Linked DNA regions of Stieleria sp. JC731. Each later gene encodes a partner of the first gene's protein in a complex. Links are inferred from orthologs where the notes say so. Each region holds a gene or a part of one and is shown on either strand. Other genes may lie near its edges. The genes, in order: smc and LOC67_RS19025.

Region 1 (7,099 bases):
CACGGCCTGTTCGATCTCGAACATTGGACGTCCCCAGCGACGCAGCGCTGCCCGAAAAACCTCACTCACCGGACAGTCAAATTCTTTGCAAAGCTCGGTCGCTTCGTCATAGCTAAGCACACCATCCTCGACACATTCGGTGAAACGAAGCACGAATGGCTTGGGAATCACGCGGCTTCGTCGAAGTGCAATCAACCGTTCCAAGGAAAGTGAAAGCACGACCAGCGAACAAATAGCCAGTGGAATCATCAGCCATCCGCCGGACATGATCTTGCGAATGAAGTCCGGCGTTTGCAGCCAACTTTCGGATTCTGCATCTTCACTGATCTCGCCACCGATTTGCTCGGTCGCCGTCGCGGCTTGCTCTTGCGGCACCTGTGGGATACCACCTTGATACGAATCGGCACCGTTAGATCCACTCGCATCAGCGGTCCGGTACATCGGCTGTGCAGCGGCCATACCGGAACCTTGTCCGTTCCCACGCGTCGACGGTGCCGCGGAAAACTGCTGCGGAAATCCGTTGGGATAACCCTGCGATGAATTCACGGTCTGGCCTGGATACTGTGCCTGCGCTTGATCGAGCACACTCATCAGAACCAACATCCCAATTCCTAGGATGCAAGCGGGCAGCAGACGCGACATCAAACCAGCGATATGACGGCTTGGTCGACGTTTGCGAAGTTTTACCGAGGAGCGGACCGGAGGCTTCTCTTTCGTCATCGTTTCGTGGTTCGAAGGATTGCCAGATCACCACGACGCCTTAGCGACGGGTGTTCGATGGGGAATGTGTTGGTAACGCGGACATCCGATGGCGAGCTTCCGATGCATACGAGCTGTCCGCGAACTTCTCTAATAGAGTTCCGTAACAAACACTCGCCTCACGTGTCCGCCCCAATTGTTCAAAAGCTTTGCCCGCTTGAACCAGCGCCGCTGCTGCATACGGCCCCCCGGGATCAATGCCTTCGACCAGCCGGTACGCATCGATCGCTTCGGCATAGTTTTGCTGCAACAGATAGGTTTCACCGATCATCCACTGAGCACGTGCTCGTATTGGCGCCGGCGACTCGGGCGAGCGCACCACCGACTCCAACAACGAACGTGAATGATCAAATTTAAGTTTGCGGATCGCCAGATCGGCTTCAAGCAATTCCACCAACGGTTTCTGGCTGATGGGTGCAGTCTCCGCGGAATCCAAGATTTCCCGCAGTCGCCGCAATCGCACTTCGGCCTGCTCGACATCATCAACCAGCACCGAACACTCGGCACATCGAAGCAACGTGCCAAAGTCGTCTGCTTTTCGCACATCGACGACGTGCTTCCAATAGCGAAGCGCTTTCGCACGCTGCCCGGATCGAAAAACAGCTTCGGCAAATAACCGATCGACATGCACACTGCGACCTTCAGGATCGCTTTCGAAGTCGACATCCTCGGCGGCGTGCATCAACATTGACCAGCGTCCCGTTCGACCGGCCCAACGCGTCGCTGCCTCAACTGACAACATCGTCGCACCACCGATTCGGCCCCCGATCACAGCCGCCGCGATCAATTCCGAAATTGCTGAGTGATCGATCGCGTCGCAGCCTTCCAGTGTTTGCGCCGTCCACGCCCCAGCCTTGTCATTCACGGTCAAGCGGGTCACCAGAGCGTCAAAGTCACGTGGCGAAAAATCACTGCCAAACTGCACCAACGACTCGGAAACCAAGCTCAATGGCCATTGCTGATAAGACTGTTCCTGCAGCAGCCACTCCTTCACAATCTCCGGAATCGGATCGACCTGACGCAGGACTTCTGCCACCAAATCGGCTGTTCCTGAAGTATCTCCATACTCTTTGAAGTGCAGATCAATCGCGTCTAGAAGCTCAGCATTTTGATCGGCCTTAATCGCGCATCGCACCCTTAAAGCTGATGCCTTGGCAGCATCGGAATGATCGGGGTTTTGATCGATAAAGACCCCAAGACGCTCCGCAGCATCAACATGCCTGTCGGGCTGCAGGGCTGTTGCCCAACCGAGCCCCAACTGACAGAGAGAACGCCTGGCATCCCCTAGCTGCACACTGCCTCGTGAATCGGAACCTTGCATCGCCAGATACAGCTTCTCCGCACCCTCGGCGTCTCCGCCGGACATTGCCTGCCAAGCTGACTTCATAGACAAAGCTAACAGCGGATCGGCAATCGAAGCGGCCAATGCACCTTCAGCTTCATCATTTGATCGATCAATTTCGTCAAAGAGCCGCAACAATTGCTGCTGAGCCTGGCCAGCCCTTTGCCGCGATGCATGATGCGTTGCGATTGCCGTGGTCAGAACCACGTGTTGCTTGAGCGACACCGACGAAACGTCATTCCGCTGCAACCACTGCTCAGCTGCCACATAAAGCTCGTCCACCTGCTCCGGCGAGATGTCACTTTGCGCAGCCCTGGCAAGCAGCACAAAATCGGCTGCGAGCTGAACATCAGAACGCGATTCCTCGATGAGGTAGCTCGCAAGCTTCTGCAACTCACCAACAGCGGAAGCGAACTCACCGGCATCACGAAGCTTTCGAACCTCGACAAGCGATGCGGCAACATCAACCGCTTCAACGCCAATCGACTCTGCAGCGACAATCAAAGGACTTGCCAGCAGGGACCAGCAAATCATCGAAGCCATGCCGATCTGCAATACGAATCGGCTCTGCTGCATAAATCGTTCACGACGGCCAGTCCGCCAGCTCAACTTAAGCCCCAACAATCGAGCATTACAATCGCTGGCGCGCCGGGGCCCAGTAACTATGGATGCGCAGCGCGAAGCAAGACGCCGGCAGACCGCCCCAGCCAAATGGAGGGGCAGCGATGAGAGCGTCCTGACAAGCATCGTTCGGGGGAAGCGGTAGTTACGGTGCTGGCGCATGACAGTCCGGGATAATCGGAATATCCCCAATTACCGGAAAAGTCGCTTGCGGTGCAAGACGAGCCTCCCGAACTGGACACCAGCGATCGAAAGCGAATTCCAGCAAAAACGCCCAAAATACGCTGCCAGATCCGGCTGTTTAGCAATAAAAGCAACTACCCGCTGTTCCCGGTTTCATTTAGGCTAAGGGGTGTTGCTATCGAATCATTTTTCTCGGCTGACGTGACTTGCCGAGTGCGGTTGATCGAGAAAAGATTCGCTTCGGGAAGCTCGTCCAAATCGGCGGCACCCCCCCATTGATGCCGTTACCATTCGTCAATCGACCAACCAGTTCACCTCCTCTGATTCTGCACCTCGTTTCCTGACCCGATCGCTCGCATGCTGAAAGCTCTCGAACTGGCCGGCTTTAAAAGCTTTGCGGATCGGACTCGATTCGATTTTCCCGACGGCATCACGGTGGTCGTCGGCCCCAACGGAAGTGGCAAGTCCAACATTGTTGATGCGATGAAATGGGTGCTGGGGTCACAAAGCCCCAAGGGCCTCCGCGGAAAAGAGATGTCGGACGTGATCTTCAAAGGATCACAAACGCGCCCACCAGCTGGTGCAGCCGAAGCCACCATCGTGTTCGACAACTCGCAAGGCAACTTGCCGATCGATGCACCGGAAGTCCATGTGACCCGGCGCGTCTACCGAAGCGGCGAAAGTGAATTCCTGATCAACAAAGAATCCGTGCGGCTTAAAGACGTGCGTGACTTGATTCGCGGGACCGGGATCGGGATCGATGCCTACAGTTTGATCGAGCAGGGCAAGGTCGATCGGATGCTGCAGGCAAACGCGAAAGACCGCCGCGCAATCTTTGAAGAAGCTGCCGGTATCAGTCGCTTTAAGGCTAAAAAGCTAGAAGCCGAACGAAGGCTGGCGCGCGTCCAAACAAACCTGACGCGTCTAAGTGATATCGTCGAAGAAGTCGGCACCCGCCTTCGCAGTGTTCGCAGTCAAGCCGCTAAGGCCGAACGATACCGTCAAGCATCCGAACGGCTCAAGGAATTGCGAACGGTTATCGCCTGGAACGATTGGACGAACCTGAATCAAGAGCTGGACACCTGCGAGAAAGACCTCACAAACGCGAACACTCGCCTACGTGAGCTTGAAAACGAGCGAGAAGAAATCGCGACGAAGCGTCAATCTGCAGACATGGAACTGCAATCCGTTGCTGACCAAGCGAGACAGCTTGAACAGCAACGCCATGAACTGCTCGCACAGTCGGCAACACTCGGTGGCCGCAAAGATGCCGACGAAAGCTCGGTCGCAGAAGTCCGCATGTCGATTGCTGACGCACTTCGCCGAAGTCGCAAACTGATGCGACAAGCTCGCAAAGCAGACGACGATCTTCAACAAGCAATCGCTGATCACAGCACCGGCGATGAAGAACTGCAACGGGTTCGCCTTAACAACGACGAACTGGTTGCCAAACGCGATCAAATCCAAACCGAAACCGACGGGATACTTAAACGCCGCGAGGATATTTCCAAACAGCACCTCGACGCGATCCGCCGCGTTTCGGAAATGGAAGTCCGCCTACAGCGATCCGAAACACGTCTTTCTGAATCGGATCGCCAACTCGTCAGCCTCGAACAACGTCTGACCGATTCGATCGCACTGCTCGACAAGGCAAATGCGGACACACAGGTTGCCGCCGACCGGTTGCAAGAACTTGAGGCACGCATTCAGTCATCCGAAGGCGACCTACAAGTCCAACAGGCCAAAACGGACCAGCACCGCAACGTGCTCGACCGACGCAGTGGCGAAACGGCCGAACTACGCACCCGGCTTGAAGGCGTTCGGCAACGTTATCTCGTACTGGAAGACTTGGTCAAACGACACGAAGGGGTCTCCGGTGGCGTTCGCGCCGTCCTTGAACACGTCGCTGACGCTGCCCACCCCTTGGCTTCTAGCGTTCTGGGAATGGTAGCGACGCTAGTGAATGTGGATGTCGAAACCGCCCCATTGATCGATGCGGCACTGCGTGATCGTGCACAGTTCGTCGTGACACGTGATGGACAACTGGCCGAAGCCATCGTCAGCGGCGAAATCCAGATCGATAGCCGTGTCGGCATCATCCGGATGGACCACCTTCCCGAACCGCCACGCGAAAACCGAATCCAGCTGGAAGGATTCCAAGGTGTCATCGGCCGAGCCGACCGAGTGATCACATCCGATGGCGAAGGCCAAAAGTTGATCGCGCACCTGTTGAGTTCGACTTGGCTCGTGGAAGATCTGGAAACGGCGATCCGTGTTCGTCCACTTTGCGGTCCCGATCAACAAATCGTTACCCGACACGGCGAAGTCCTGATGGGTGACGGCAGTATGATCGTTGGCCCTGCCGGTGCAACGACCGCTTTGGTCAGTCGACGCAGCGAGATGAATGCCGCTGCTGAAGAAATCGAACACTACACGTTTGAAATCTCCGAAAACGACGAAGCGATTCGGGAGCTTGCCGCCCTTGTCGACGAATACTCAAACGCGCTCGGCCGACTGGAGATTCAGCATCGAAACTTGGTGACAGAAAAGGCGGCCGCCGACGCGGACCTTCGACATGCCAAGGAACGAGCCAAAGTCCGCCAGACCGCACACGACCAAATCCAATCAGACGTCACGTCGACGCGTATAGAACGCGACGAAGCGAAGTCAGAAGCGAGTGAATTGTCGGCTTCGATCGTCGAATCTCGACAGTCGATCGAGAAGCTTGAAAGCGAAGCCGCCGAAGTCGAAGAGATGCTTTCGGAAACACAGCAAGCGCTGCAATCCGCATCGAGCGCCGTCATGACAGCCTCGGTCGAACTCGCTCGTGCCGAACAACGTCAGGAAGCGTTGGCCAATCAGATCGAATCCCAAAAACGCGAGCAAGACGAACGACGTTCGTCCGTCGAAAACGCAAGCGTCACCGCACAGTCTGGCTACACCCGTCAGTCCGAACTGAAACAACGGATCACCGAAACCGTTGGCCAACTTGATCAGCTGAAATCACAGACAGACGAATTCGATAAACAGCTCCGTGAACTGGCCGAGAAAGCTCAATCGCTTCGGCAAACCAATCGTGCGATTGCGGAAGCGGGCGAAGCCGTCCTGAAAAATGTTGCCGAAGCAAGCGAACAGGTTCACAGCATCACCAACAGGCGTGACGCCGCAAAAATGCGACTGGGGACGCTTACCGAACGCATTGCCGAAGACTATCAGATCGATCTTGAAAACGATGACCCGCCGGAGGAACTGGCCGAGATCGAAGACCGCGCAAAGATGGATGAGGAGATCAACCGCCTGCGTGAACAGTTGCAGCGAACGAGCAACGTCAACATGGAAGCACTCGCAGAGCTCGAAGGGCTGCAAGAACGATACGATCACCTAAGCGGTCAATACGAAGACCTTGCTGCGGCGAAGGATTCGCTGCAACGGATCATTGGTCGTATCAATGCAGACAGTCGTCGACTTTTCCTAGACACCCTCGAAGCGATTCGGCAAAACTTTCAGAAGCTCTATCGCAAGTCGTTTGGTGGTGGCCACGCGGATCTCGTCCTCGAAGAATCCGAAGATCCGCTGGAAGCCGGTGTTGAAATCGTCGCAACGCCTCCCGGCAAACCCAGTTTCAGTAACTCGCTTTTGTCGGGTGGTGAAAAGGCTTTGACCGCGGTAGCGCTACTGATGTCGATTTTCCAATATCGGCCAAGCCCATTCTGCGTGCTCGACGAAGTTGACGCGCCGTTTGATGAAGCAAACATTGGCCGATTCGTCATGGTGCTCAATGAGTTCCTTGACCACAGCAAATTTGTGATCGTCACCCACAGCAAAAAAACGATGACAGCGGCGACGACTCTTTACGGAGTGACGATGCAAGAGTCCGGCGTCAGCAAGCGCGTCTCGATTCGATTTGAAGACGTCAGTGAAGATGGAGAGATCAGCGAAGGAGAAGCCGCGTAAAGATCTGACGGATCGTTACGTTCGGTCTTTCACGACGTCGCTGGCGTTCCCGCTGAATCAGCGGCGAAGAGCGTTACTTCCAGGGGGTGAAAGGACGCATCCGACAATCAAAGGATGTTAAGAGAGCAACCGTCTACACGATCTCGTTGCCTACGAAACGACCGGAGGCGTTTCGACTTTCGAAAGCATCGTGTCCACCCGATCCAGCAATCGCTGGGCATCGTCGATTCGGCCGGGGGC
Region 2 (5,792 bases), on another replicon or contig:
ACCAGCAAGCAGTACATCGCGATTGTTGAAGGGACGGCTGATGTCGATGAGTGTTGGGAGGACTACCTTTGTAAGCTTCAAGGTAAGCCACAAACCGAAGTCGTTTCGGCTGAAACCGAAGGGGCAAAACGTGCAACGACAAATGTGTCAACGATCGAGATCGACCGTGACAACAATCAAACCAGACTGTTGCTCAAACCGCACACCGGCCGGATGCACCAGCTGCGTGTGCAAACGTCTTCTCGCGGATTTCCGATCGTCGGCGACGACTTGTATGGTGCGGAACATCCCGTTGATGCGGTTTCTAGCTCCGGGAATGAAAGCCATAGGCGAATCTTGCTTCACGCCTGTCAGTTGGACTTTCATCATCCGGTGAGCGGCAAACGCATCAGCGTGTTTGCACCCTGCCCATTTTAGACGCCATCGAATTGATTCCCGTCGAAGCGGAAAAATGGACGCCATGTGACGGCTCGTCCGGTCCGGCAATCTCTCTGGCGGATGAAAACTTTTGTGTTCCTCGCAGCAGCGTCGAACAGCGGGTTACTTGGGACCGCCGATCTGCGGTATCTAGACTGAAAGACAGATGTGGGGCACACTCTGGGTGGTCGCATTTCACCAGTTAGGCGTTCTAAAATGACTCGTATCGGTGCCGTCTCGTACTTAAACACCAAGCCATTGATTTATGGTTTGCGTGAATCGCTACGCGATGGTGATTCACTTGTCTTGAATCTACCCAGTCGACTTGCGGAGCAATTGGATCGAGGCGAATTGGATGTCGCTTTGATCCCATCGGTCGAGTACTTCCGTGGGCTGGCTTCGCACCGTCCGAGTGATCCGGCTGCCAACACAGGTGCTTCCGCTGCAAACGGTGTGTCGGCATCTAAATCGAATGCCGGTTCGACTGGTAGCTACCGAGTGATTTCGGATGCGGCGATTGCTTGTCGCGGTCCGGTTTGGAGCGTCCGATTGGTCAGTCGGGTGCCCGTTGATAAAATTCGCACTTTGGCGCTCGATGAGGGTAGTCGAACGAGTGCGGCTTTGGTTCGCGTCTTGCTATGGCAGATGTATCGGCTGCGGCCGGAAACAAAAGTGCTGCCCATCGAACAGCCGCCTGAGACTGCCGATGCGGACGCGATGTTGATTATTGGCGACAGGGCGATGCACCCAGAGACCGGTTTGTATGAAGAGATTTGGGATCTTGGTGATCGTTGGTGCCGCCACACCGAATTACCGTTTGTGTTTGCGATGTGGGTGGCGCGCCCCGGTGTCGATGTGGACTACTTGATTCCGCTTTTGGAATCGTGTCGCGACAATGGTTTGGAGGCGGCCGAATCGATCGCCCGGCGGTACGCAGCGTCGCATGGGCTGACAACCGAAGACCTGTATCGGTATTTTGCAGAGAACCTACACTTTACGCTTGGAACCCAAGAGCGCGCCGGTTTGTCAAAATTTCGGCTTGGCTGCGAAGAATTGGGGCTCGTGCCTGCTAGCGGGCAGCAACATGTTCGGACTAACGACTGAGATTGGTGATGATCGCAGAGATTTTGGATAAAGCAGTCGCGGGTGAGCGGATCAGCGGCGACGAAGCACTACAGTTGCTCAACAGCCATGACTTGGCTGCAATCGGCGCGGCCGCTGACAAGGTTTCACGGCGAATGCATCCCGAGCCGTATCGGACGTACAACGTCGATCGGAATATCAATTACACCAATATCTGCACCGCCGTTTGCCACTTTTGCGCCTTCTATCGCGGGCCGAAAAGTGATGAAGGCTATGTGCTGCCTCGTGAAGAACTGCTCAAAAAAGTCGAAGAGACCGCAGCGGTCGGTGGGAACCAGATCTTGCTGCAAGGCGGTTTGCATCCCAAGTACAAACTGGATTGGTACGAGGAGATGCTTCGGGACATCAAAACGGCGTTTCCGCAGATCAATATTCATGGATTCAGTCCACCGGAACTTCATCACTTCACCAAAGTCAACAAACTGTCCATCGAAGAAGTTCTGTCGCGTCTGAAAGAAGCTGGCTTGGGAAGCATCCCTGGCGGTGGCGCGGAAATTTTGGTCGACCGAGTTCGCGACGAGCTGACTCGTGGAAAGGTGATGAGTGATGATTGGCTGAACGTCATGCGCGTTTGGCACAAACTTGGCGGAATCAGTACCGCGACGATGATGTTCGGGCACGTCGAAACGCTCGCCGAACGTGTCGAGCATTTACAGCGAGTCCGCGACCTGCAAGACGAAACGAAAGGCTTTACCGCGTTCATTTGCTGGACATTCCAGCCCGATAACACCGACCTAAGCCATGTCCCCGCTAGCGGTTCATTCGAGTACCTGAAAACCCAAGCCGTTTCGCGATTGTTCCTCGACAACATTCCCAACATCCAAAGCAGCTGGGTGACCCAGGGCTTGAAGATGGGGCAATTGGCCATGCTGTACGGTGCCAATGATATGGGAAGCTTGATGCTCGAAGAAAACGTGGTTGCGGAAGCCGGAACAGTCCATTTTCTTTCGTTAATGCAGATTCGCGAGGCGATCGAAGAACTTGGGTTTCAGCCGCGCCAGCGAGACGTTTTCTACAATTTGGTCTCCGACGAATTGGAGCGTCAGGCGATCGAGGCCAACGGACAAAGCGGTCCAAAGGATCTCGTCCAGTTGGCTGTCTAGCATGTGCAGGCAAGACGGATTCGCAGCTGCAGGATATAATGGCTTCTCAGATTGCTGATCCGGACGTTGTTGGGCATTCGCATTGCGACCACGTCTTCGGTTGGCAAATGCCAGTCAACGCGCCTGCGGATCACAACGCATGACCTTTCGAGTTCAATTAGCGACCTACAACGGGCCGATGGACCTGTTGCTCTACTTGGCTCGGCGGCAGGAGGTCAGTTTGCATGAACTTTCACTCGCCAAAGTCATCAATCAATACGGCGAGTATCTTGAGTTGCTTCAGGAATTGGACCTGACCGATATCGGGGACTTCTTGGATCTGGCAAGCACCTTGGTCGAATTGAAGAGCCAAGCCGTGTTGCCAAAAACGATCGAGGAAGATGAGCCACAGGCCGAGCAACTGGACGATCCGCAAACGGAACTAGTCGAACGACTGTTGCAATACAAGGAAATCCGTGACGCGGCGTCGGTTCTGGATGAAATGGCCGGCCGCTGGCAGATGCGGTATCCTCGGTTGTCAGACGATCTTCCCAAACGTCGTATCGATCCCGGAGACCAGCCGATTGCCGACCTCGAAATTTGGGACTTGGTCAGTGCTTTCGGGCGGATCATGCGTGAGGCGTCTGGGCCTCCGCCTACAGAGGTGATCTACGACGATACGCCGATCCACGTTTACATGAAGCGAATCCACGTGCAGCTTTCCCACGTGTCACGTGTCCCATTGATGGACCTTTTGGATACCGGGTTGCACAAGTCCGCCGTGATCGGATGGTTTTTAGCAACGCTAGAATTGACCCGTCACCACGGGGCAGCTGTCGAAGAGGACGAAGGTGGCGACATTGTGATTGTCAAAACCGAGCATTATTCATCGGAGCTTTCGGTCAACGAGGTCGATAACTACGGCAGCAACGGTAAAGTGGCAACCAATTTGCCCAACCAGCCTCGCTAAGTTGTCATCAGCGACTAAGTCATCAATACTTTCGCTGAGTTTCCTTTAAACTCGAAAGCGGATTTTGATTTCAGCAAAGCTGGCATCAGGCCATTGCCAAGCCTCCGATAGGGCCACACGACACAACTTGATCGATCTTGTAGCAAACGGATTCCGTGACTTTTCCAAACATCGCCATCCTGCATTGCCACTACCGTCGAGGCGGCGTGACTCAGGTGGTCGAAAACCAAGTCGCCGCGTTGGCATCACGTCGCCCGGATCGTGATGCATCCGGAACCGATGGCAAGATCATCCTGATGTCTGGTGGTCGTGATGAAGGGCTTAGTGAAGCGACGAACAAGCTGTGTTCTCGGATCACCATCAAAGGCATGGAGTACGATGATGTACTCGCTCAGCAATCAGAGACCCTTGCGTGGGATCATGATCCTGTTCAACGCGGGAACAGACTCGCTCATCAGCTCCACCTCGCATTGGAAAATGCAGGTTGTCCGGCTGACCAGACGATTGTCCATTGGCACAATCATTCCCTGGGAAAGAACGTTGCCGCTCCGGTCGCAATTCGTCAGTTGACTTCCCAATATGGCTATCGAGTTCTGCTGCAAATTCATGACTTTGCGGAGGACTTCCGGCCGGAAAACTATGCACGAGTCATGCGAGCCGCTCAGCTTGTTTGTGGTTCGAATCTATCGGACAAGCCGCTTGCTTCGTTGGTCAATCAGTATTTGTATCCGGTTTCCGAACGGATTCGTTATGCCACGCTTACATCGGGTGATGCCGAGCTTTTGCAGGCTGTGGGGCTTCCATCATCTCTTGTCGATGTCTTGCCCAATGGAGTGCGGCTAGCCGCAGATCATGAACTTGATCGTGAAGCTTCATTGAGAAAAATTCGAGGGGCCGCAGCGTTAGGCGATGACGTTTCTTGGTGCGTCTATCCTGTTCGAGGCATCCGTCGAAAGAACGTTGGCGAATTTTTGTTGCTCTCGCGATTGATGCCTGAAAATAGGTTCTCGGGAATCACGTTGCCACCAGCAACTCCTATCGAATCAGCTTCCTATCAACGTTGGATGCATTTGGGCAAAGACCTCGCGCCGAGGGCGGTTTTCGACTGCGGAGTTTTCGATGATGTGACCTTTCTCGACAATCTTGCTGCTTCTTCGTTGATCGTTTCAACCAGTGTGGCCGAAGGGTTCGGGATGGCGTTTCTTGAACCTTGGCTTGCAGGTCGCGGCGTTGTCGCGAGACGCTTGCCCCATGTCACGGATGACTTTGAGCGTGAGGGCGTTTGTCTCGATAGGCTTTATAGCCAAATTTGCATTCCTGGTACGCCAGATTGGCTTTCAACATGTCGATCGGAAGCTCGACATGTCTTTCAAAAGTCTTGGCATTTGATACGAGACCAATTCGGCGATGCGATTGAGTTCGAGGCTTTGTCTTCATCTGTAAACGGAGACTCGGCTGATGGAATTGACTTCGCGATGCTGACGACCAATCGGCAAATTGAGGTGTTGCGGCGCATGGCTCACGATACCGGGTTTGAGTCAGAGATCCGGAATCTTAATCCGCAGCTACTTCGCTGTCTCGAAACGCCATTCACGACCGAAGTGTTGGATTCGAATAGGTCACAGATTCAACAAACCTATTCAATCGAATCGACAACACGGCGATTGCTGCAGTCGTATCAACGGCTTTTGAAGGCTGAAGAACCTGATGCAAAATCCCAGGTTGAATTGACATCGGATGAAGCGTCACTGGCCGAAGTGATTTGCAAGACCCGACCGTTCTATCCTTGTCGCGTCGAAACGGAGATTGATTGATGGGGCATCCATGGTACCAATCGATATTAGACAACCGAAGTGAGATCCGGCCGATCCCGACGGAGATCACCGCGGACTTGAACAAACTTGAAGGTGTTCGAGCCGTGATCTTTGACATCTACGGGACGCTGGTTGTCAGCGGAAGTGGCGATGTCGGATCTGCAGATCAGGAGGATCGCGGAACGTTCATTTCGCAAGCGATTGCGGCGGCAGGAATCGATTGCTCAGCCGCTCGTGAACCTTCGATCGAAGATTTGCACAATGCGATTCGCTCGAGTAATCAAGCTCGTCTGAGTGAGACCTGCACAAAGCCTGAAGTCGAAATCGTTGACGTTTGGCGGACAACGCTTTTTAACTGTGGTGTTC

The links.
Region 2: the proteins of smc (region 1) and LOC67_RS19025 are in contact, whole or in part, in a crystal structure (PDB 3ZGX), measured with the Bacillus subtilis proteins. The link is inferred for Stieleria sp. JC731 from one-to-one orthologs.

The regions. Positions count from the first base shown.
Region 1 is NZ_JAJKFQ010000005.1:1,402,308-1,409,406, reverse strand. Bases 2,943-7,059 are described here. They hold smc (chromosome segregation protein SMC), read left to right. Parts: upstream 2,943-3,262; coding sequence 3,263-6,859; downstream 6,860-7,059. Other genes in these bases: LOC67_RS15995 (response regulator), read right to left, coding at 7,010-7,059. In the rest of the region: MotA/TolQ/ExbB proton channel family protein, read right to left, coding at 1-720; tetratricopeptide repeat protein, read right to left, coding at 761-2,677; more of response regulator, read right to left, coding at 7,060-7,099. UniProt on the Bacillus subtilis protein: Required for chromosome condensation and partitioning.
Region 2 is NZ_JAJKFQ010000011.1:556,561-562,352, forward strand. Bases 1,898-4,707 are described here. They hold LOC67_RS19025 (segregation and condensation protein A), read left to right. Parts: upstream 1,898-2,802; coding sequence 2,803-3,612; downstream 3,613-4,707. Other genes in these bases: mqnC (cyclic dehypoxanthinyl futalosine synthase), read left to right, coding at 1,898-2,663; LOC67_RS19030 (hypothetical protein), read left to right, coding at 3,768-4,707. Also shown: RluA family pseudouridine synthase, read left to right, coding at 1-417; menaquinone biosynthetic enzyme MqnA/MqnD family protein, read left to right, coding at 634-1,521; more of mqnC, read left to right, coding at 1,530-1,897; more of hypothetical protein, read left to right, coding at 4,708-5,426; HAD family hydrolase, read left to right, coding at 5,426-5,792. UniProt on the Bacillus subtilis protein: Participates in chromosomal partition during cell division. May act via the formation of a condensin-like complex containing Smc and ScpB that pull DNA away from mid-cell into both cell halves.